Regions from separate parts of the Streptomyces sp. NPDC007872 genome, predicted to be linked through region 1. Evidence: riboswitches for the same ligand, from Rfam matches in the RefSeq annotation. Region 1 holds a riboswitch; the other holds the start of a gene.
What was found. Region 1 has a riboswitch for cobalamin ahead of metE (5-methyltetrahydropteroyltriglutamate--homocysteine S-methyltransferase). Riboswitches for the same ligand answer to the same signal wherever they lie in the genome.

Region 1 (9,756 bases):
GCGGTCGACGCGCGGGCCGTGTCGTGCCGGTCGATGATCTCCAGGGCCTCCAGGACCTCGTCCACCGGCTTCACCCCGGTGTACGGGCGGCCCGCCGCCTTGTGCTGGCGCCAGTTGTGGTTGATGTCGCAGTACTGGCACTCCTCCTTGGCACCGAAGTACTGGCACACCCGGAAGACCGTCAGGTAGATCAGGTAGCCCCACTGGATCGTCGGCGCCACCTCCATCACGGACTTGCCGTTCGACAGCGGGTGCCGGTAGTACTCCGGCATCGGCGGCAGACCGACGTCCGCGATCCGCGCCCCGTCCAGGAAGAGGGCGAGCGCCCCGTCCTCGCCCGGCGCGACCCGGTACGGCGAGGACGGGTTGACCCGCACCGACACCACCGTGCGCCGCAGCCCGTACGGGCCGCCGGTCAGCACGATCTCCTCCGGCGGGCGGTTCAGCGCCGCCTCCCCGAGCTCCGGCAGCGTCCGGTGGTCGAAGGAGAAGATGAAGTACGACTTCGGCTTCACCTCGCCCCCTTCGTTGCCGGACAGGGCGGCGGGGTCGAAGGCGACCCCGCCGCGCAGCAGGTCCTCCTTGAGCACGGCCTCCCGGGGAATCCCCGGGAAGCGCTCCATGAGGGACTCCACGACGGACGTGCGGGTGGGTGCGACGCTGGACACAGGCGGGTCTCCGGAGGTGAGGGGGCTCTTGGAGCCGACGTGTACCCCACGCTACGCGCGCGTAGCGGTGACGGGGCGGCCGGGGCCGCTCGACTTGATAGGCAAGTGAATGCTTGCCTATGCTGGCGGGGTGACGGACGACGTTTTCAAGGCGCTGGCCGACCCGACCCGCAGGCTCATCCTCGACGGGCTCGTCGAACGGAGCGGCCAGTCCCTGTTCGAGATATGCGCCCGACTGGCCTCCCGGCACGGCCTCGGCATGTCCCGGCAGGCTGTCAGTCAGCACCTCGCCGTCCTCGAAGCCGCGGGCCTCGTCGTCACGCGGCGCGAGGGGCGCTACAAGTTCCACGACCTGAACACCGAACCGCTGGAGCGCATCGCGACGCGATGGCTCGTGCCGGAGAAGCCGGAGAACACGCCATGAGGATCCACCTGTCCAGCGTCTTCGTCGACGACCAGGACAAGGCCCTGCGCTTCTACACCGACGTGCTGGGCTTCGTGAAGAAGGAGGAGGTCCCGATCGGGGAGCACCGCTGGCTGACCGTGGTCTCGCCGGAGGACCCCGACGGCACCGAACTGCTCCTGGAGCCCGACGCCCACCCGGCCGTCAAACCGTACAAGGACGCCCTGGCCGGGGACGGCATCCCGGCCGCCTCCTTCGCCGTGGAGGACGTGCGCGCCGAGTTCGCCCGGCTGAGCGGGCTCGGGGTCCGCTTCACCCAGGAGCCCGTGGACATGGGCCCGGTCGTCACCGCCGTCCTCGACGACACCTGCGGCAACCTGATCCAGATCGCCCAGCGCGTCTGAGGCCCGGACCGCCGGGTCCGGGGCGCGCGGCCCCGGACCCGGCGGCGGACGCCGTCACGAGCCGGACAGCTCCTCCCGCACGGTGCGGGCGGCGGCGACCAGGTTCTCCAGGGAGGCCCGGGTCTCCGGCCAGGCGCGGGTCTTCAGACCGCAGTCCGGGTTGACCCACAGCCGCTCGGCGGGGATGGCCTCCAGGCCGGTGCGCAGCAGGGCGGCCGCCTCCCCGGCGCTCGGCACCCGGGGCGAGTGGATGTCCCAGACGCCGGGGCCGGCCTCGCGCGGATAGCCGTGGGCGGCGAGCTCCCGGGCCACCTGCATGTGGGAGCGGGCCGCCTCCAGGCTGATGACGTCGGCGTCGAGGTCGTCGATCGCCTGGACGACGTCCCCGAACTCGGCGTAGCACATGTGGGTGTGGATCTGGGTGTCCGGCCGCACCCCGCCGGTGGCCAGGCGGAACGCCTCCGTCGCCCAGTCGAGGTACGCCGGGCGGTCGGCGGCCCGCAGCGGCAGCGTCTCGCGCAGCGCCGGTTCGTCCACCTGGATGACGGAGGTGCCGGCCGCCTCCAGGTCGTTCACCTCGTCGCGCAGGGCGAGGGCGACCTGCCGGGCGGTCTCGCCCAGCGGCTGGTCGTCGCGGACGAACGACCAGGCGAGCATGGTGACGGGGCCCGTCAGCATCCCCTTGACGGGCTTGGACGTGAGGGACTGGGCGTACGAGGTCCAGCGCACCGTCATCGGCTCGGGCCGCGAGATGTCACCGGCCAGGATCGGCGGGCGGACGTATCGGGTGCCGTACGACTGGACCCAGCCGTGCCGGGTGGCGAGGTAGCCGTCGAGCTGCTCGGCGAAGTACTGCACCATGTCGTTGCGCTCGGGCTCGCCGTGCACCAGGACGTCGACACCGGTCTTCTCCTGGTACGCGACCACCTCCCGGATCTCGTTCCTGATCCGCTCCTCGTACCCGGCCGTGTCGGTCCGGCCGGCCCGCAGGTCGGCGCGGGCCGCGCGCAGCTCGTCGGTCTGCGGGAAGGAGCCGATGGTGGTGGTCGGGAGCAGCGGGAGGCCCAGGTGGGCGCGCTGGGCGGCGGCCCGCTCGGCGTACGGCTGCGAGCGGCGGGCGTCGGCCCCGGTGACGGCCCCGGCGCGGGCCCGCACGGCCGGGTTCCGGGTGATGGGGGAGCCGGCGCGGGAGGCGAGGGCGGCGCGGTTGGCGGCCAGTTCGCCGGCGATCGCGTCGGTTCCCCGCGACAGGCCCCTGGCCAGCGTCGTGATCTCGGCGGTCTTCTGCTTCGCGAAGGAGAGCCAGCGCAGGATCTGCGGGTCGACGTCCTTCTCGGCCGCCGCGTCGAGCGGCACGTGGAGCAGGGAGCAGGAGGCGGAGACGTCGACCCGGTCGGCCAGGCCGAGGAGGGTGCCGAGGGTGGCCAGCGACTTCTCCAGGTCGTTGACCCAGATGTTGCGCCCGTCCACCACACCGGCGACGAGCCGCTTCCCGGGCAGTCCGCCGACGGCGGCGAGCCCCTCCAGGTGGGCGGCGGCCGGGCCGGTGAAGTCGAGCGCGAGGCCCTCGACGGGCGCCTCGGCCAGGACGGGCAGGGCGTCGCCGAGCCGGTCGAAGTACGAGGCGACGAGGAGCCGGGGCCGGTCGGTGAGCGCGCCGAGGTCGCGGTAGGCGCGCGCGGCGGCGTTCAGCTCGGCCGGGGTCCGGTCCTGGACGAGCGCGGGCTCGTCGAGCTGCACCCACTCGGCGCCGGCCGCGCGCAGGTCGGCGAGGACCTCCGCGTACACCGGCAGGAGCCGGTCGAGCAGGGTCAGCGGGTCGAAGCCGGCGGCCGCGCCGGGCGCGGGCTTGGCGAGCAGCAGGTAGGTGACGGGTCCGACGAGGACCGGACGGGCCGTCAGCTCCAGGGCGAGGGCCTCCCTCAGCTCCGCGACCTGCTTCGAGGAGTCGGCCGAGAAGACCGTGTCCGGGCCCAGCTCCGGCACCAGGTAGTGGTAGTTGGTGTCGAACCACTTCGTCATCTCCAGCGGAGCGACGTCCTGGGTGCCGCGCGCCATGGCGAAGTAGCCGTCCAGCGCGTCGGCGGCGACGGCCTCGCGGTGCCGGGCCGGGATCGCGCCCACCATGACGGTGGTGTCCAGGACGTGGTCGTAGTACGAGAAGTCGCCGGTCGGCACCTCGTGGACGCCGGCGTCGGCGAGCTGCCGCCAGTGCGTGCGGCGCAGTTCGGCGGCGGTGGACCGGAGGGCGCCGGCGGTGACGCGGCCCTTCCAGTAGCCCTCGATCGCCTTCTTCAGCTCCCGGTCCCGGCCCTGACGGGGGTGGCCGTACACGGTGGCCCGTGCTGCCGCGGCTGCGGACTTCGTGGTCACGGAGATCTCCTTCGCGAGATGAATCCCTGAGGTCCCGGGGACGGGACGAGGACGCGAAGGGGCGACGGACCGGACGGTACGGGTGCGCGCGACGGGGCGCGGTCGTCCGTCGGTGTGTACGCCGACCCGCCCTCGAGGTCACCGGGATGTCCGCGCGCGGAATCGTCCGCGTGCGGGCAACGGGCAGGTCTTCGGACTCGCGGGCACGTCGCGCTGTACGCGACTCCTACTGGCCGTCGCTTCCCAGACCCTTCCCGGGCCCAGTGCGTATGACGGCGGTCGTTCCCACTCACCGCTGCGGGGCAGTCCCGGATTCCCACCGGGTTCCCTCTTACGACGCGTCCCGCCTGGCGGACGGGGCGAACCAGTTGCCCGGCCAGACTACGGGGTCCGCCCCGGGAGCGGGGGCGGGTATCTCGCCATTCGGACGAGGGGATGGGACGTGCGGGTGAACGACCGGCCGGGCGGGCGGGAGGCGCGGGGCGTGGGGGACGGACGTTCGGGGTGGACGGACGGGGCGGGCGCGTGCGGCGGGCGCACGGCAGCGGGGCGTGGGGCACGCGGGGCGGGCGCACGGCAGCGGGGCCGGGGACGGCACCACCCGTCCCCGGCCCCTCGCCGTACCGCCGCCGGGTCCTCTCCCGGGGCCCTTCGACCGGGCCCCTTCCCCGGCGGCGGGCGCCGGTCCCCTCAGACCGGCCGTCCGGGCGTCTCCGCCCGGTCGTACACGTGGAACCCCCGGCCGGTCTTCCGGCCGAGCAGCCCCGCCTCCACCATCCGCAGGAGCAGCGGCGGCGGGGCGTACAGCGGCTCCTTGAACTCCTCGTACAGCGAGTCCGCGATGGAGGCGACCGTGTCGAGCCCGATCAGGTCCGCCAGCCGCAGCGGCCCCATCGGGTGGGCGCAGCCCAGCTCCATGCCGCGGTCGACGTCCGCGGCGGTGGCGAAGCCCGACTCCGTCATCCGGATCGCGGACAACAGGTACGGGACGAGCAGGGCGTTGACGACGAACCCGGCCCGGTCGCGGGAGCCGATGGCGGTCTTGCCCAGGGTCACGGTGGCGAACTCCGTCACCGCGGCCGTCGTCGCCGCCGAGGTGTGGAGGGTCGTGACGATCTCCACGAGCGGCAGCACGGGCACGGGGTTGAAGAAGTGCAGCCCCACGACCCGGTCGGCGTGCTCGGTGGCCATGCCGAGCCGCATGACGGGCAGGGAGGAGGTGTTGGTGGCGAGGACCGCCGCCGGGTCGGTGACGATCTTGTCGAGCGCGGTGAACACCCGGGTCTTGACGGCGGCGTCCTCGACGACCGCCTCGACGACGAGCTGCCGGTCCGCGAGGTCGGACAGTTCGGCGGTGGCCGTGATCCGGTCGAGCGCCGCCTCGGCGGAGGGGCGGTCCAGCTTGCCGCGCCGGACGGCCCGTTCGAGGGAGACGGCGACGCGCTCGCGGGCGGCGCGCGCCGCCGGGCGGTCGGCCTCGCAGATCACGGTGGAGAGCCCGGCCCGCGCGCACACCTCCGCGATGCCCGCGCCCATCTGCCCGCCGCCCACGACCCCGACGCGCCGGATGCCGCCGCCCGGACCGGGACCCGTACCGGCCCCCGCGCCGCCGCTCACACCGTCACGTCCGCGGTCGCGACGGTCCGGACGAGGTGGCGGGAGTACGCCTCCGGGGTGAAGAAGAGGGGCAGTTCGGCGGCGAGCGCGGTGCTCTCGAAGAGCTCCCGCACCTCGTCGAGCGCCGCCCAGGGGAACTCGGCGCCGAGCGCGGCCAGTTCCCGGTCGAGCAGTTCCAGGACGGTGTCGCGCTCCAGGACCCGGCGCCGGAGCCACTGCCAGATCTGGACGCGGGCGATCTCGGCGGTCGCGGCGTCCTCCACCAGACCGTCCAGGGCGACGGCGCCCCGGCCCCGGATCCAGGCGTCGTAGTAGCGCAGCACCACGGCGATGTTGGCGCGGACCCCCTCCTCGGTCGGCGGGCCGCCGATCCGCCGCACCGCGAGCAGGTCCCCGGGCGTCACCCGCACGTCCTCGCGGGTCCGGTCGAGCTGGTGCGGGCGATCCCCGAGGACCCCGTCGAAGACCTCGCGGCAGACCGGCACCAGACCCGGGTGGGCCACCCACGAGCCGTCGAAGCCGTCCTCCGCCTCCCGCTCCTTGTCCAGGCGGACCGCGGCGAGCACGGCCTCGTGCGCCGCCGGGTCCCCGGCGGGGACCTGGGCGGCCATGGCGCCGATCGCGTGGGCGCCGCGCCGGTGGCAGGTCCGCACGAGCAGCTCGGTGTACGCCCGCATGAACGGCGCCGTCATCGTCACCTTCGCCCGGTCGGGCAGCAGGAAGTCGGAGCGGTGGCCGAACGTCTTGATCAGGCTGAACAGGTAGTCCCAGCGGCCCGCGTTGAGCCCGGAGCTGTGCTCCCGCAGCTCGTGCAGGATCTCCTCCATCTCGAACGCGGCCGTGATCGTCTCGACGAGGACGGTGGCGCGGACGGTGCCCCGGGGGACGTCCAGGAGCTCCTGGGCCAGGAGGAACACGTCGTTCCAGAGGCGCGCCTCGTACCGGTTCTCCAGCTTGGGGAGGTAGAAGTACGGGCCGTACCCGGCGTCGATCTGCCGCCGGGCGCAGTGGAAGAAGTACAGGCCGAAGTCGACGAGCGCGGCCGGCACCGGGCCGCCGTCGAATTCCAGGTGCTCCTCGTCGAGGTGCCAGCCGCGCGGCTGGACCACGATCGTGGGGAGCCGGCCCTCGCGGAGCCGGTACTCCCGGCCCTCGTCGGTGGTGAAGTCCAGGCGCCGTCCGATCGCGTCGAGCAGGACGATCTGCCCCCCGATCACGTTCTCCCAGGTGGGCGCGGTGGCGTCCTCGAAGTCCGCCATCCACACACGGGCACCGGAGTTGAGCGCGTCGACGGCCGCCCGCCGCTCCGGCGGGCCGGTGATCTCCACCCGGCGGTCGGCCAGTCCGGGCGCGGGCGGGGCGATCCGCCAGCCCGGGTCGGCGCGCACGGCGGAGGTCGTGAGCGGGAAGTCGAGCGGCGAGCCGGTGGCGAGCCGGATGGCCTGCCGGCGCCGCTCCTTCAGGAGCCACCGCCGGCGCTCGGTGAAGGCGGTGGCGAGACGGCCGACGAAGTCCAGGGCGTCGGCGGTGAGGATCTCGTCGTGGCGGTCGCCCGGGGCCGCGAGCACGCGGACCTGGCGGGTCGGGACGGCGCTGGTGGTCATCGGTGTCTCCTGAGGGGGAGCGGAGGAGCGGGGTGGTGCGGGGAGGGGTGCGGGGACGGGTGACGTGGACACCCGCCCCCGCGGCGCGGGAGGCCCTAGTGGAACTGCTCCTCCTCCGTGGACCCGGCGAGCGCGGTCGTGGAGGAGGTGGGGTTGACGGCGGTGGAGACCAGGTCGAAGTAGCCGGTGCCGACCTCGCGCTGGTGCTTGACGGCGGTGAAGCCGTGCTCCTGCGCGGCGAACTCGCGCTCCTGGAGGTCCACGTACGCGGTCATGCCGTGCTCCGCGTAGCCGCGGGCCAGGTCGAACATGCCGTGGTTGAGCGAGTGGAAGCCGGCCAGGGTGATGAACTGGAACTTGTAGCCCATGGCACCCAGTTCACGCTGGAACTTGGCGATCTGGTCGTCGTCCAGGGCCGCCTTCCAGTTGAAGGACGGCGAGCAGTTGTACGCCAGCATCCGGTCGGGGTGCTCGGCGTGGATCGCCTCGGCGAACTCGCGGGCCTGCGCCAGGTCCGGGGTGCCGGTCTCGACCCAGATGAGGTCGGCGTACGGGGCGTAGGCCAGGCCGCGGGCGATGACGGGGCCCATGCCGTTCTGGACGTGGTAGAAGCCCTCGGCGGTGCGCTCGCCGGTGACGAAGGGGGCGTCGCGCTCATCGATGTCGCTGGTGAGCAGGGTGGCGGCGAGGGCGTCGGTGCGGGCGATGATCAGGGTCGGGGTGCCGGCGATGTCGGCGGCGAGCCGGGCCGCGTTGAGGGTGCGGACGTGCTGCGAGGTGGGCACGAGCACCTTGCCGCCGAGGTGGCCGCACTTCTTCTCCGAGGCGAGCTGGTCCTCGTAGTGGATGCCCGCCGCACCGGCGGCGATCATCGCCTTGGTCAGCTCGAAGGCGTTCAGCGGACCGCCGAACCCGGCCTCGGCGTCGGCGACGATCGGCGCGAGCCAGTCGGTCGTGTCGGTGCCGCCCTCGGCGGTGGCGATCTGGTCGGCGCGCAGCAGCGCGTTGTTGATCCGGCGGACCACCTGCGGCACCGAGTTGACCGGGTAGAGGCTCTGGTCGGGGTAGGTGTGGCCGGCCTGGTTGGCGTCGGCGGCGACCTGCCAGCCGGACAGGTAGATCGCCTGGAGCCCGGCCCGGACCTGCTGCACGGCCTGGCCGCCGGTCAGCGCGCCGAGCGCGTGGACGTAGTCGAGCTCGTGCAACTGCCGCCACAGGCGCTCCGCGCCGCGCCGGGCGAGGGTGTGCTCCTCGCGGACGCTGCCCGAGAGGCGGACGACGTCCTCGGCGCCGTAGGTGCGCTCGATCCCCTTCCAGCGGGGGTCCGTGGCCCACCGCCGCGCCAGCTCTTCGGCCGCCTGGTTTCCTGCCTGCGCCATGATGGTCTCTCCCGGGGAGTGTCGAACTTTGCGAAGTCCCGCGAAGGCTCGCGAAGCTCCGTGCGAGGTGACGGGCGGCCCGCCGGGCCCCGGGCGGAGACGACCGGGTCCTACGACGTCAGGGCATGAGCCGCGCCCCGAACTCCGCCTCCTGGTGGGGCACGGCGGGCCGTGGTTCGACTTTCGCAGTGGCACTCCGTGCCATCAACCATGGCCGCGTGCCAACTTCTGCGAATCTTCCGACCCGGTTCTGCCAAGTTTGCGAAGCCCCGTGCGGACGCGGATTGACCTAGGGTGTGCCCCACGTACGACCCGAGGGAGAACGGCCGTGAGCAAGATCTACGCGGGGGCCCGGCTGCGACGCCTGCGCGAGGAGCGCCGGCTGAGCCAGGCGGACCTGGCCAGGGTGCTCAGGATCTCGCCCAGCTACCTGAACCAGATGGAGCACGACACCCGCCCCCTCACGGTCCCCGTCCTCCTGCGGGTCACCGAGTCGTTCGGCGTCGACCCCGACTTCTTCTCCGAGCGGGACACCGGCCGGCTCCTGGCCGACCTGCGCGAGACCTTCGCCGACGAGCTCGACCGCGCCGCCCTCTCCGCCGCCGACCTCGCCGAACTCGCCTCCCGCCTCCCGCACGTGGCCGCCGTCCTCCTCGACCTCGGCCGCGGCCGCCAGGCCCTCACCGAGCGCCTCGCCGCCCTGACCGGCGACCGCGACGACTCCCCCGCCCCGGACGCGGCGCGCGCCCGCACGCCGCACGAGGAGATCCGCGAGTTCTTCTACCGGCGCCGCAACTACCTCCACGACGCCGACCTCGCCGCCGAGGAACTCGCGGAGGAGATCGGCGTCCGCCCCGGCGAGGTGCGCCGGGCCCTCGCCGCCCGGCTCGACGAGCGCCACGGCGTCCGGATCGCCGCCGACGCCGAGGCCGACCGGCAGCTCCACCGCTACGACCCCGCCGCCCGCATCCTGCACCTCTCGCCCCGGCTGCGCCCCGGCCAGCAGGCCTTCCGCATGGCCACCCAGCTCGCCCTGCTCGAACAGGACGCCCTGCTCTCCGCGTACGCCTCCGAGGACTACGAGGAGGGCTCCCGCACCTGGTCCCTGGCCCGCATCGGCGTCGCCCACTACCTCGCGGCCGCGCTCGTCCTCCCGTACCGCGCCTTCCACACCGCCGCGGAGGAGACGCGCTACGACATCGAGCGGCTCACCGACCGCTTCGGACTCGGCTACGAGACCGTCTGCCACCGCCTCAGCACCCTCCAGCGCCCGCGCCTGCGCGGGGTCCCGTTCTCCTTCGTCCGGGT
Region 2 (9,756 bases), on a different contig from region 1:
TCGCCCCGAGACTCCTGACCCGGCTCATCTCCAGGCACGTCACGGCCCCGGACCGCCGGGCGGTGCCCCCGGCACCCCCCGGCGCCGAAGGGCTCACGCCGCGGGAGCGGGAGGTGTGGCGGCTGATCGCCGTCGGCTCGGACAACGTGGAGATAGCCGACCGGCTCGGTCTGAGCGCCTCCACCGTGAAGAACCACATCACCGCCCTCTTCGCCAAGCTACGGGTCCGCGACCGGGCCCAGGCGGTCATCGCCGCCTACGAGACGGGCCTGGTGACGGCACGACGGGAGACGTGAGCCGCCGGACGGGAGGGAACGAAGGCCCGCACGCGCGCGACGCCGAGCCGGGCCGTACGGCCGGCGGCGCCGCGCTCGTTCGCGTCGCCGCCGCGAGCGCCGCGTACGCCGGGGCCCGGCGGTCGTGGTCAGGCGACCTCCATGTGCAGACGCACGACCAGGCCGGAGGCGGAGGCGCGCATCTCCACCAGGTCGCAGAGCTGGTGCATCATCCACACGCCCCGGCCGCCCGCCGCGGAGTAGGGGTCGGGACGGCGGCGGCCGATGAGGGGATCGGGCATCCGGCCGCGGTCACGCGTTTCGGCGATCAGGGTGTCGGCCGTGCGCCACAGGCGCAGGGTGCCCTTCCCCCCGCCGTGGCGCACCGAGTTGGTGACCGCCTCGCTGACGGCCAGCAGCCAGTCGGTGCGGCGGAGCGGCGACATGTCCGCCGCCTCGGACCAGCGCCCCGCGGCGTCCCGCGCCTTCGCGAGGTCCTGCTCGCCGAAGTGCAGGACGACGGCGTCCTCGGGTTCGGGCAGCGGGGTGTCGCAGTCCCGGCAGACCTCGTGGGGGTCCGTGTGCGCGGGGCTGGGCCGGTAGTCGTCGGTGCCCGCGAGGACGGGATGGGTCCGGTGCGCCTGGGCCAGGACCCGTTCGGGCAGCGCGGTCTCGTAGGGGCACAGGACGGTGGCGTCGCTGCGGGCGAAGGCGATGTTCATCAGCGCCTCGTGACGGGTGGCCTCCCTGGCCTCCGCGGAGGTGCGGCCCACCCAGATCGTCTCGCCCACGATGAACGGACGCCCGGTGGCGTTGCGGGCGGCGAAGTCCTGCAGCATCGACAGGATCCGCCCGGGGTTGCGGCCGGCCTGCCGCATGTCGGTCCAGACGACGTCCGGGTGGTCGGTTCCCAGGCCGTCCCGGAGCAGGCGCAGACGCTCGCCGGGCACGGCGGCCAGGACCGGACGGCCCTGGGCGGCGGCGGCACGGACGGCGCCGCCGACGCCGCTCAGGTACTCCTCCTCCGTGGCGTAGAAGAGGACGGGGTGGTCGAAGGCCGCGACGGGGTCCGTGTCGGACGGCGGACGCGTGAACGTCGTCATCGGCCGGTCACCTCCAGACTGTGACCGAGTTCGGGGAAGATCTCCAGCAGGCGTGTCAGCGAGGGCGGTGCTCCGAGGAGCCGGACGGGCGTCCCGGCAGGCCGTCGCGCCGCCGCACGGGCGATGTCGGCCAGCGCCGCGACGTCGAGGTGGTCGAGGCGCGTGAGGTCCAGGTCCACCCGCGGTGCGGGGGAGCCGGCCACGGCGCCCGCGACGCCGGCGGTGACGTGGCGGTTCTCGTACCCCGCCGTTCCCACCAGCCGCAGGCCGGGGCGGTCGGGCAGGGGAGCGACCAGCAGGCCGGGCGTACGGGGGGACGTCCCGGTGGCCCCCATGCGCGTCAGGTGCGCTCCGAGCAGGACGTCGAGGACGTCCGGGGGCATCAGGCGCCGGTCGTAGAAGCACCACGCCGTCAGGGGGAGGCGGGCGAAGACCTCGTGGTGGATGCGCAGCTCGTACTCGAGCAGGCGCTCGGCGCCGGCCACGTCGCGCGCTCCCCAGGACATCTCCCCGATGGCCCGCAGCCCCGCGTACCCGTCCGTCACGGCCGACGCGACGGCTTCGTGCCATAGGCCGACCATCGCGTCGGGATCGAAGCACGGTCCCGCCAGATAGGTCTCGGCGGCGGTCGTCACCGTGAGCTGACCGCGCCGCACGGCGGAGACGGCGTCGACGCCGTGCCGGGTGAGGGTGCGCATCACCAGGTCGGGCGCGGTGACGTCCGCGAAGTACTGCACCTGCTCGTCGCGCCGCAGTCCCGCACGGACGAAGGCGACCAGCCGCTCGGCCCACTCGGCGTCACTGGAGAACACCACGCTCGAGTGCCCGTCCGCCGCGGTTCGCGCGCCCGCGGTGGCGGATGCGTCACGCATGGGTCCCCTTTCGCCTCTGCCGGTGCGGCCGAATGGGTGCACCGTTCCAGAGGGGCACCTTACAAGCCGTGGCGAGTGCCGCCGTCGGCGCGTGGTGCCGGCGGACGTCTCCCCGCCCCGGCCGCCGACGAACGGGGAAGATGGGGGCAGGGCCGACGGGACGTTCCGGTCGGATCCGGAGGGAGCGGTGAACCAGTGGAGCAGCAGTGGCTGTCGCGGCGGACGCGGGAGGCCGAAGGGGCCGCGGAAGGGGGCTTCGACCTCACGGAGTGCGTGCGCGAGCCGATCCATCTGCTCGGCGGCGTGCAGTCCTGCGGTTCGCTGGTGGCGGTGGACCCGGAGACGGGCGTGATCGAGGTCGCCGCGCGCAACACGGGGACCCTGCTGGGCGTGGAGGCGGTGGACCTGGTCGGCGGGCCGGTGACGCGTCTGGTGCCGGCCGAGGCCTTCGAGGAGGCGGTGCGGGCGGCCGGGGAGGAGGGCGGGGTGCCGGCCGCGCTCGACCTCCCGGACGACGCGACGGTCCCGGACCGGCGGCTCGACGTGTCCGCCCACCGCCGGGACGGGCTGCTGATCATGGAGTTCGAGCCGCGGGGCGCCGCCGACGCCGGGGCGCGCGGGTTCTACCAGGGGGTGCGCCGGGCACTGGCCCGGCTGCGGTCCGCCGGGGACGTGGAGGACTGCTGCCGGGTGGCGGTCCGCGAGGTGCGGACGCTGACCGGGTTCGACCGGGTGGTCGCCTACCGCTTCGACGGCGAGGACGGTCCGGGCGAGGTGGTCGCCGAGGACGTCCGGGAGGACTGGGAGCCCTGGCTGGGGCTCTGGTTCCCGGCGACCGACATCCCCCCGCAGGCCCGGCGGCTGTACCGGGAGAACTGGATCCGGGTGATCGGGGACGTGGACGACGTCTCCGTCGGCCTGCACCCGCCCGTGCGGGAGGCCACCGGCGCCCCCCTGGACCTGTCGCAGGCCGCGCTGCGCACCGTCTCCGGCTTCCACCTGGAGTACCTGCGCAACATCGGCGTGCGCTCCTCCATGTCGGTGTCGGTGCTGCGCGAGGGGCGGCTGTGGGGGCTGATCGCCTGCCACGGTGCGGAGCCCGCGCGGATCACCCCGGAGGTGCGCTCGGCGTGCGAGATGTTCGGCGCCGCGTTCTCGTTGCAGATGTCCGCGATCGAGGAGCGCGAGCGCGCGGACGCGCTCGTGGGGTCCACCGCGCGGGCCGCGGCGGTGGCCGAGGTGCTCGGGGACGGACGCCTCGGGGAGGACCTCGGCGCCGGCGGCGGTCCGCTGACGGACCTGCTGGACGCGGACGGGGTGGTGCTCCGGCGGGCCGAGCACACCCTGGGCGCGGGTGAGCCGTTCGCGCCCGGCCTGCTGCGGGCGCTGGAGGCGCGGGCGCGCACGCTGACGCCGGGCGTGGTGTGGTGCACCGACCGCCTCGCGGAGGAGCGGGAGGAACGGGAGGAGGACGGGCCGGAAGGAGGGGCGGAGGCGGCCGGTCCGGGAGGAGGCGTGGAAACGGCAGCCCCGGGAGGAGGGGCGGAGGCGGCCGGCGGAGGACCGGCGGGGGTGCTGATGGTGCCGCTGTCCGGCTCGGGGGAGTACATCGCCTGGCGCCGCCCGGAGCGGCCGATGCCGCGGCAGTGGGCGGCCGACCCCTCGACGCCGGTACGGGTCGGGCCGCGCGGCGAGCGGCTGACGCCGCGCGGCTCGGGGGCCGTCTTCCGGGCCGTCGTGCGCGGTCGCAGCCTGCCCTGGACCGTCGGGGACCGGGTGGCGGCCAGGGAACTGTGGCGGCTGCTGACCGCCCTGGTCCTGCGGCACGCCGAGGTCCTGGACGCGGTCAACGAGGAGTTGCGGATGCGCAACGTCGATCTCGACTCCTTCGCCCACGCCGCCGCCCACGACCTCAAGGAGCCGCTGCGCGGCATCTCGAACGCGGCGACGTTCGCCATGGAGGACGCGGGGGACGGGCTCGACGCGGTCACGCTGCGGCGGCTGCGGACCATGCAGCGGCTCGCCGGACGCATGGACGAGCTGCTCAACTCGCTGCTGCACTACGCCCGGCTGGGCCGCGCCGGCCTGCGGGTGCGCGAGGTGGAGCTCGGCGACGCCCTGGACGCGGCCCTGGAGGTGGCCGGGCCCCGGCTGGCCGAGCAGCGGGTGGAGGTGGTCCGCGGGACGCTGCCGCGGGTGTGGGCGGACGCCGACCGCCTGGACGAGATCCTGGTCAACCTGCTGGTCAACGCCGCCAAGTACGCCCGGCTGGACGGGGAGCGCCGGGTCGAGGTCACCGTGGAGCGCCGCCCGGTCCCGCCCGCCGGCGACGGCGCGGGCGCGCCCACCGGACCGGAGCGGGTCGTCGTCGTCCGGGACAACGGGATCGGCATCCCGGCGGAGCGGCACGCCGACGTCTTCGACCTGTTCCGCCGTCTCCACGGGCCGACCGAGCACGGCGGGGGGACGGGGGTGGGGCTGGCCCTGGTCAAGCGGATCGTCGAGCGGCACGGGGGCCGCATCTGGCTGGAGGCCGTCCCCGGCGGAGGGACGGCGTTCTACTTCACGCTCGGGGCGTCCGCGCCGGACCCGGCCTGACGCCAGTAGTCGACGGCGCCCTTCAGCACGGTCTGGAAGAGCGTGAAGTTGACCGGCTTGTAGACGTAGCTGTCCGCTCCCGCCGCGTAGCAGGCGTCGACCTCGGCGGGGGCGGTGGAGGAGGTGAAGACCACCACCGTCACCGCGTCCAGCTCCGGCCGGGAACGGATCCGCTCCAGCACCGCCTGTCCGCCCGTCCCGGGCATGTTGAGGTCCAGCAGGATCAGACCGGGGAGGTCCTCGCGGGAGAGCAGCGCCTCCACCAGGCCCTCCCCGCGGTCGGCGAACTCCAGCGCCAGGTCGGGATGGGTGCGGCGCAGCGCGCGCTCGATCGCCTCGGCGTCCTCCGGACTGTCCTCCACGACCAGGATCCGGTCGGGGGTCGTGGGCCGTGCGTCCGTCGCCTCCGGCACCCGGTTCATCGTGCGTCCTCCACGCGTTCCTCAGTCACCCGGGCGATCAGCACCGCGGTGTCGTCGTCGCCCAGGGCACGGAAGGCGGCCGCGCGGGCGATCAGCCCGGCGGCACCGCTCCCGTCGCGGCAGCACTCCCGTACCGCCTCGGGCAGCATGCTCTCGAACATCGTCCCGTCCGCCGAGCGGGCCTCCGTCAGCCCGTCGGTGAACATCACCAGCGCGTCGCCCGGCTCCAGCACGGCCCTCCCCGGTTCGTACAGGGCGTCCGGTACGACTCCCAGCAGCAGTCCGGAGGCCCGGACCTCGTCGATCCGCCCGTCCGCGCGGCGGATCAGCGGACGCGGGTGCCCGGCCGAGGCCGCCTCGACGGCGTACCCGTCGCCGTCCGGCACGAGGACGCCGACGAACGCGGTGACGAACCGCGCGCTCTGCCGCTGCGCGGTCAGCACGCTGTTGAGGCGGCGCAGCGCCTCACCGGGCGGCACCTTGTCCTCCAGCAGGACGCGCAGGGTGTGCCGGGCCAGGCCGGTCAGCGCCGCGGCCTCGGCGCCCCGGCCGCACACGTCCCCGACGAAGAGGGCCAGCGCGCCGTCCCGGCGCACCACGGCGTCGTAGAAGTCGCCGCCCACCTCCAGGGAGTCGTCGGCCACCTCGTAGGCCGCGGTCAGCTCGGCTCCGGGCCAGTCGGGCAGCGCGTCCGGCAGCAGGTGCCGCTGGAGCTGCTCGGTGTTGCGGCGGCGCTGTTCGTAGGCGGTGGTGGTGTCGATGGCCAGTGCCGCCCGGCCGGCCAGGTCGTCCAGCACCCGCAGGTCGACGATCTCGCGCTCGGGGCGGTGGTAGACGAACGTCAGCGTGCCCAGCAGCTTCCCCCGGGCCCGCAGCGGGCTGATGCTCACGGCCCGCACGTTCCGGCCCGGTCCTTCGCCGTGCGGCCCGAACGGGGACGCCTTCAGGGACTCGCCCGCGATCAGGGTGCCGTGCGGCCGGTCCGCCGCGGCTCGCAGGGCCTCGTCCAGCCACGGGTCGTCCGCGGCCACGCCGCGCAGCCAGGGCTGCACGGCCGCCGCCACGTGCACGGTGGCGACCGGCGACAGCCCGCCGTCCGGCCGGCGCAGGTGCACCACGCAGGCCTCCGCGACCGCCGGTACGGCGAGCCGGGCGATGCGCTCCAGCGTCTCCGGCGCGTCGAGGGTGGCGTCCATCTGGAGGGACGCCTCGGCCAAGAACGCCTCTTCGACCCGACGGCGTTCCGCGGCCCTGTGCTCCAGCACCCTCCGGTTGCCGGCCACCAGGACCTCGCTCACCTGGAGCAGCCGCGTCGGCAGGGAGGGACCGGCATCCTGTCGGCGGCTCAGCCCCAGCGAGAAGGACGCCCAGTCGCCGCCCCCGAGCGAGAAGCGGGCCTCCAGGGCCCACCGCGCCCCCGCCTCGGCCAGCAGCGCCGCCTCGGGAGCGAACTCCTCGTCGGCCGCGGTGAGGTCGTGCTCGTACAGCCGCACCGGCGCGCGGCCCCCGGCGCCCTCTCCGTCCTCGGCGGGCGGCCGGGAGGACACGGTCCGCACACTGCCGGGGCGAGGGGTCGTGGTGGCCGCCGTCGCGGCGCCGTCGGCCGTCAGCCGCCGGACGTACCGCAGGTCGCGGCCGTCCCACCTGCTTCCTGCGACGGCGACCACGGCCCGCTCCGCCAGCATCAGGGCGTAGATGTGCCGGGCCATGTCCGTGATGTCCTCGGCGTCCTGCGCGGCTTGCCACATGCGGTGCAGACCGGCGGACCAGCTCTCGGGGTCCACGCCGGTCGCACCCTCGACTCGCCCCACGGTCTCCTCGTTCGCGTTCGCCGTACTGGTCGGGGCTCACGCCCGCCGTCCGGGACCGGATCTCGGGGACTCCGGACGGGCGGCACGTCCCAGCGTACGTCGTCGCCGCGCCCCGGGCGGAAGCCGGGCGGCCGCGCGACTCCGCGGTGGTCCCGGCGCCGCCGCCCGGCCGGGGGAGGGCCGGTTCCGCCCGTCCCGTCAGGACGGGCCGGGCAGCGGTGCGTCCAGGGCGGGCACCGGACGCGGGGTGCCGTCGGCGTCCACGGCGACGAAGGTCAGGAAGGCGGTGGCGACCTCGGTGGCGGGGCCGGTGCTGTTCCAGCGCTCGGAGGTCACGCGGACTCCGACCGTCATCGACGTCCGCCCGGCGCGCTCGAGCCCCGCCTCGACGCTGAGCAGGTCCCCGGCCCGTACGGGGGCGAGGAAGGTCATCCGGTCGACGGAGACGGTGACGGCCGGGCCGTCGGCGTGCCGCCCGGCGGCCGCCGCCGCGGCGTCGTCGATGAGCTTCATCATCACGCCGCCGTGGATGGTGCCGTAGAGGTTGGTGTCGTGCTCGCTCATGATGTGGGCGAGAACCACCCGGGAGTCGTCCGGCGTCTTGGCGGGACGGGGGGCGGGGGCAGGGCTGATGACGGTGGGATCGGCCACGTCAACTCTCCTTCGCGAGTCGCGGCAGGGCTGTTCCGCGCGCACGGGGTGGGGCGCGCGGGCAGCGGGCAGGTCTTCGGACTCGCGGGCACGTCGCGCTGTACGCGACTCCTACTGGCCGTCGCTTCCCAGACCCTTCCCGGGCCCAGTGCGTATGACGGCGGTCGTTCCCACTCACCGCTGCGGGGCAGTCCCGGATTCCCACCGGGTTCCCTCTTACGACGCGTCCCGCCTGGCGGACGGGGCGAACCAGCTACGCGACCAGCCTACGCGGCACTCCACGGAGCGCGGACACTCGTGTGCGAGAGGCCGCCTCCGGAGCATCCCGGCCTTCCGCCGCGGGCCTCGTCCGCCGCCGGGAGGCACGCGCCGTGGGGAGCGGGGCCGGGGCCGTCACCCGGGCGGTGTGTGCTCAGCCGTTGAACCGGTCGGGGTCCGGGCCGGTGCGCTCGTCGCGGTTCAGCGCGGAGATCTCGCCCATGTCGCCCTCCGTGAGCTCGAAGTCGAAGAGGTCGAAGTTCTCCGCCATGCGCTCCGGGGACGACGACTTGGGGAAGACGACGTCCCCGCGCTGCAGGTGCCAGCGCAGGGTCACCTGTGCCGTCGACTTGCCGAGCCGGTCCGCGATGCCCTGGATCACCGGGTCGCCGAGCACCTTGCCCTGGGCGATCGGCGACCACGCCTCCGTGGCGATCCCGTGCTCGGAGCCGAAGGCCCGTACGACGTCCTGGGTGAGGTACGGGTGCGCTTCGACCTGGTTGACGGCCGGCACCACCACGCTGTCCTCGAGGAGCCGGCGCAGGTGCGACGGCTGGAAGTTCGACACCCCGATCGCCCTGGCCCGCCCGGAGCGGTAGATCTCCTCCATCGCCTTCCAGGTCTCCACGAAGTCGCCCCGGCCGGGCAGGGGCCAGTGGACGAGGAAGAGGTCCAGACGGTCCAGGCCCAGCTCCTCCATCGTTCCGTCGAAGGCCTTGAGCGCGTCGTCGTACGCGTGGGCGTCGTTGTTCAGCTTGCTGGTCACGAAGACGTCGCCGCGGTCGAGGCCCGAGTCCCGGACCGCCTGGCCGACCTGCTTCTCGTTGCCGTACATCTGCGCCGTGTCGATGTGGCGGTACCCGGCCTCCAGGGCCGCCAGGGTCTTCTCGCGCGTCTCCTCCGGCGGGATCTGGAAGGTGCCGAAGCCCAACTGGGGGATCCGTACGCCGTTGTTGAGGGTGAGCTCCGGTACTGCGGACACCGTGTGTCTCCTTGTTCGTCGGGGTTCGTAGGGGGTTCGTCGGGGTTCGTCGGGGTTCGTCGGGCGTTCGTCGAGTGCTCTTCGGTGTGCGACGAGGGGCGCCGTACGGCACCGGCCGGTCTTCCTCCGGCATCGGTGCCGACTCGGTTCAGCCGGCGATGCCGCCCAGCTCCGCGTCGGGGGGCAGGACGCGCACCAGCTTGCGGTTGACGAACTCCCGCATGCCGAGTGCGGAGAGCTCGCGTCCGTAACCGGAACGCTTGATGCCGCCGAAGGGCAGGTCGGGCCGCGTGGAGGTCGGGTGGTTGACCCAGACCATGCCGGTCTCCACCCGCTCGGCGACCCGGCGGCCGCGTTCCACGTCCGCGCAGAAGACGGAACCGCCCAGACCGTACTGGCTGTCGTTGGCGAGGGCGACCGCCTCGTCCTCGTCGGCCACCCGGTGGATCACGGCGGCGGGACCGAAGAGCTCCTCCGCGTAGGCGCGCATCCCGGGCTTGACGCCGGTGAGGATCGTCGGTTCGACGAAGGCGCCCGGACGGTCGATCCGGCGGCCGCCGGTGACGAGCTCGGCCCCCTGCTCCACCGTCTCGCCGATCTGTTCGACCAGGCCGACGGCCGCCTGCTCCGACGAGAGGGGGCCCAGGGTGGTCGCCTCGTCCGCCGGGTCGCCGGGCACCAGCGCCTCGAACGCGCGGCGCATTCCCCCGACGAAGTCGTCGTAGACCTCGTCGAGGACGATGAACCGCTTCGACGCCACGCAGCTCTGTCCGGTGTTCGCCAT

Region 2: another riboswitch for cobalamin. It lies ahead of ACFYNX_RS14250 (acyl-CoA thioesterase); the one in region 1 lies ahead of metE (5-methyltetrahydropteroyltriglutamate--homocysteine S-methyltransferase).

The regions. Positions count from the first base shown of each region.
Region 1 covers NZ_JBIAEA010000007.1:430,759-440,514, reverse strand. Annotated here, with positions in the region: gene ACFYNX_RS25935 (radical SAM protein) at 1-623, opposite strand, end outside; gene ACFYNX_RS25930 (metalloregulator ArsR/SmtB family transcription factor) at 799-1,092, shown strand; gene ACFYNX_RS25925 (VOC family protein) at 1,089-1,475, shown strand; gene metE (5-methyltetrahydropteroyltriglutamate--homocysteine S-methyltransferase) at 1,530-3,848, opposite strand; cobalamin riboswitch at 4,013-4,232, opposite strand; gene ACFYNX_RS25915 (3-hydroxybutyryl-CoA dehydrogenase) at 4,539-5,465, opposite strand; gene aceB (malate synthase A) at 5,462-7,069, opposite strand; gene aceA (isocitrate lyase) at 7,165-8,448, opposite strand; gene ACFYNX_RS25900 (short-chain fatty acyl-CoA regulator family protein) at 8,777-9,756, shown strand, end outside.
Region 2 covers NZ_JBIAEA010000003.1:835,171-844,926, reverse strand. Annotated here, with positions in the region: gene ACFYNX_RS14280 (response regulator transcription factor) at 1-296, shown strand, start outside; gene ACFYNX_RS14275 (anti-sigma factor RsbA family regulatory protein) at 425-1,378, opposite strand; gene ACFYNX_RS14270 (MEDS domain-containing protein) at 1,375-2,250, opposite strand; gene ACFYNX_RS14265 (ATP-binding protein) at 2,446-4,848, shown strand; gene ACFYNX_RS14260 (response regulator) at 4,809-5,270, opposite strand; gene ACFYNX_RS14255 (PP2C family protein-serine/threonine phosphatase) at 5,267-7,081, opposite strand; gene ACFYNX_RS14250 (acyl-CoA thioesterase) at 7,280-7,732, opposite strand; cobalamin riboswitch at 7,782-8,001, opposite strand; gene ACFYNX_RS14245 (aldo/keto reductase) at 8,145-8,972, opposite strand; gene ACFYNX_RS14240 (NAD-dependent succinate-semialdehyde dehydrogenase) at 9,121-9,756, opposite strand, start outside.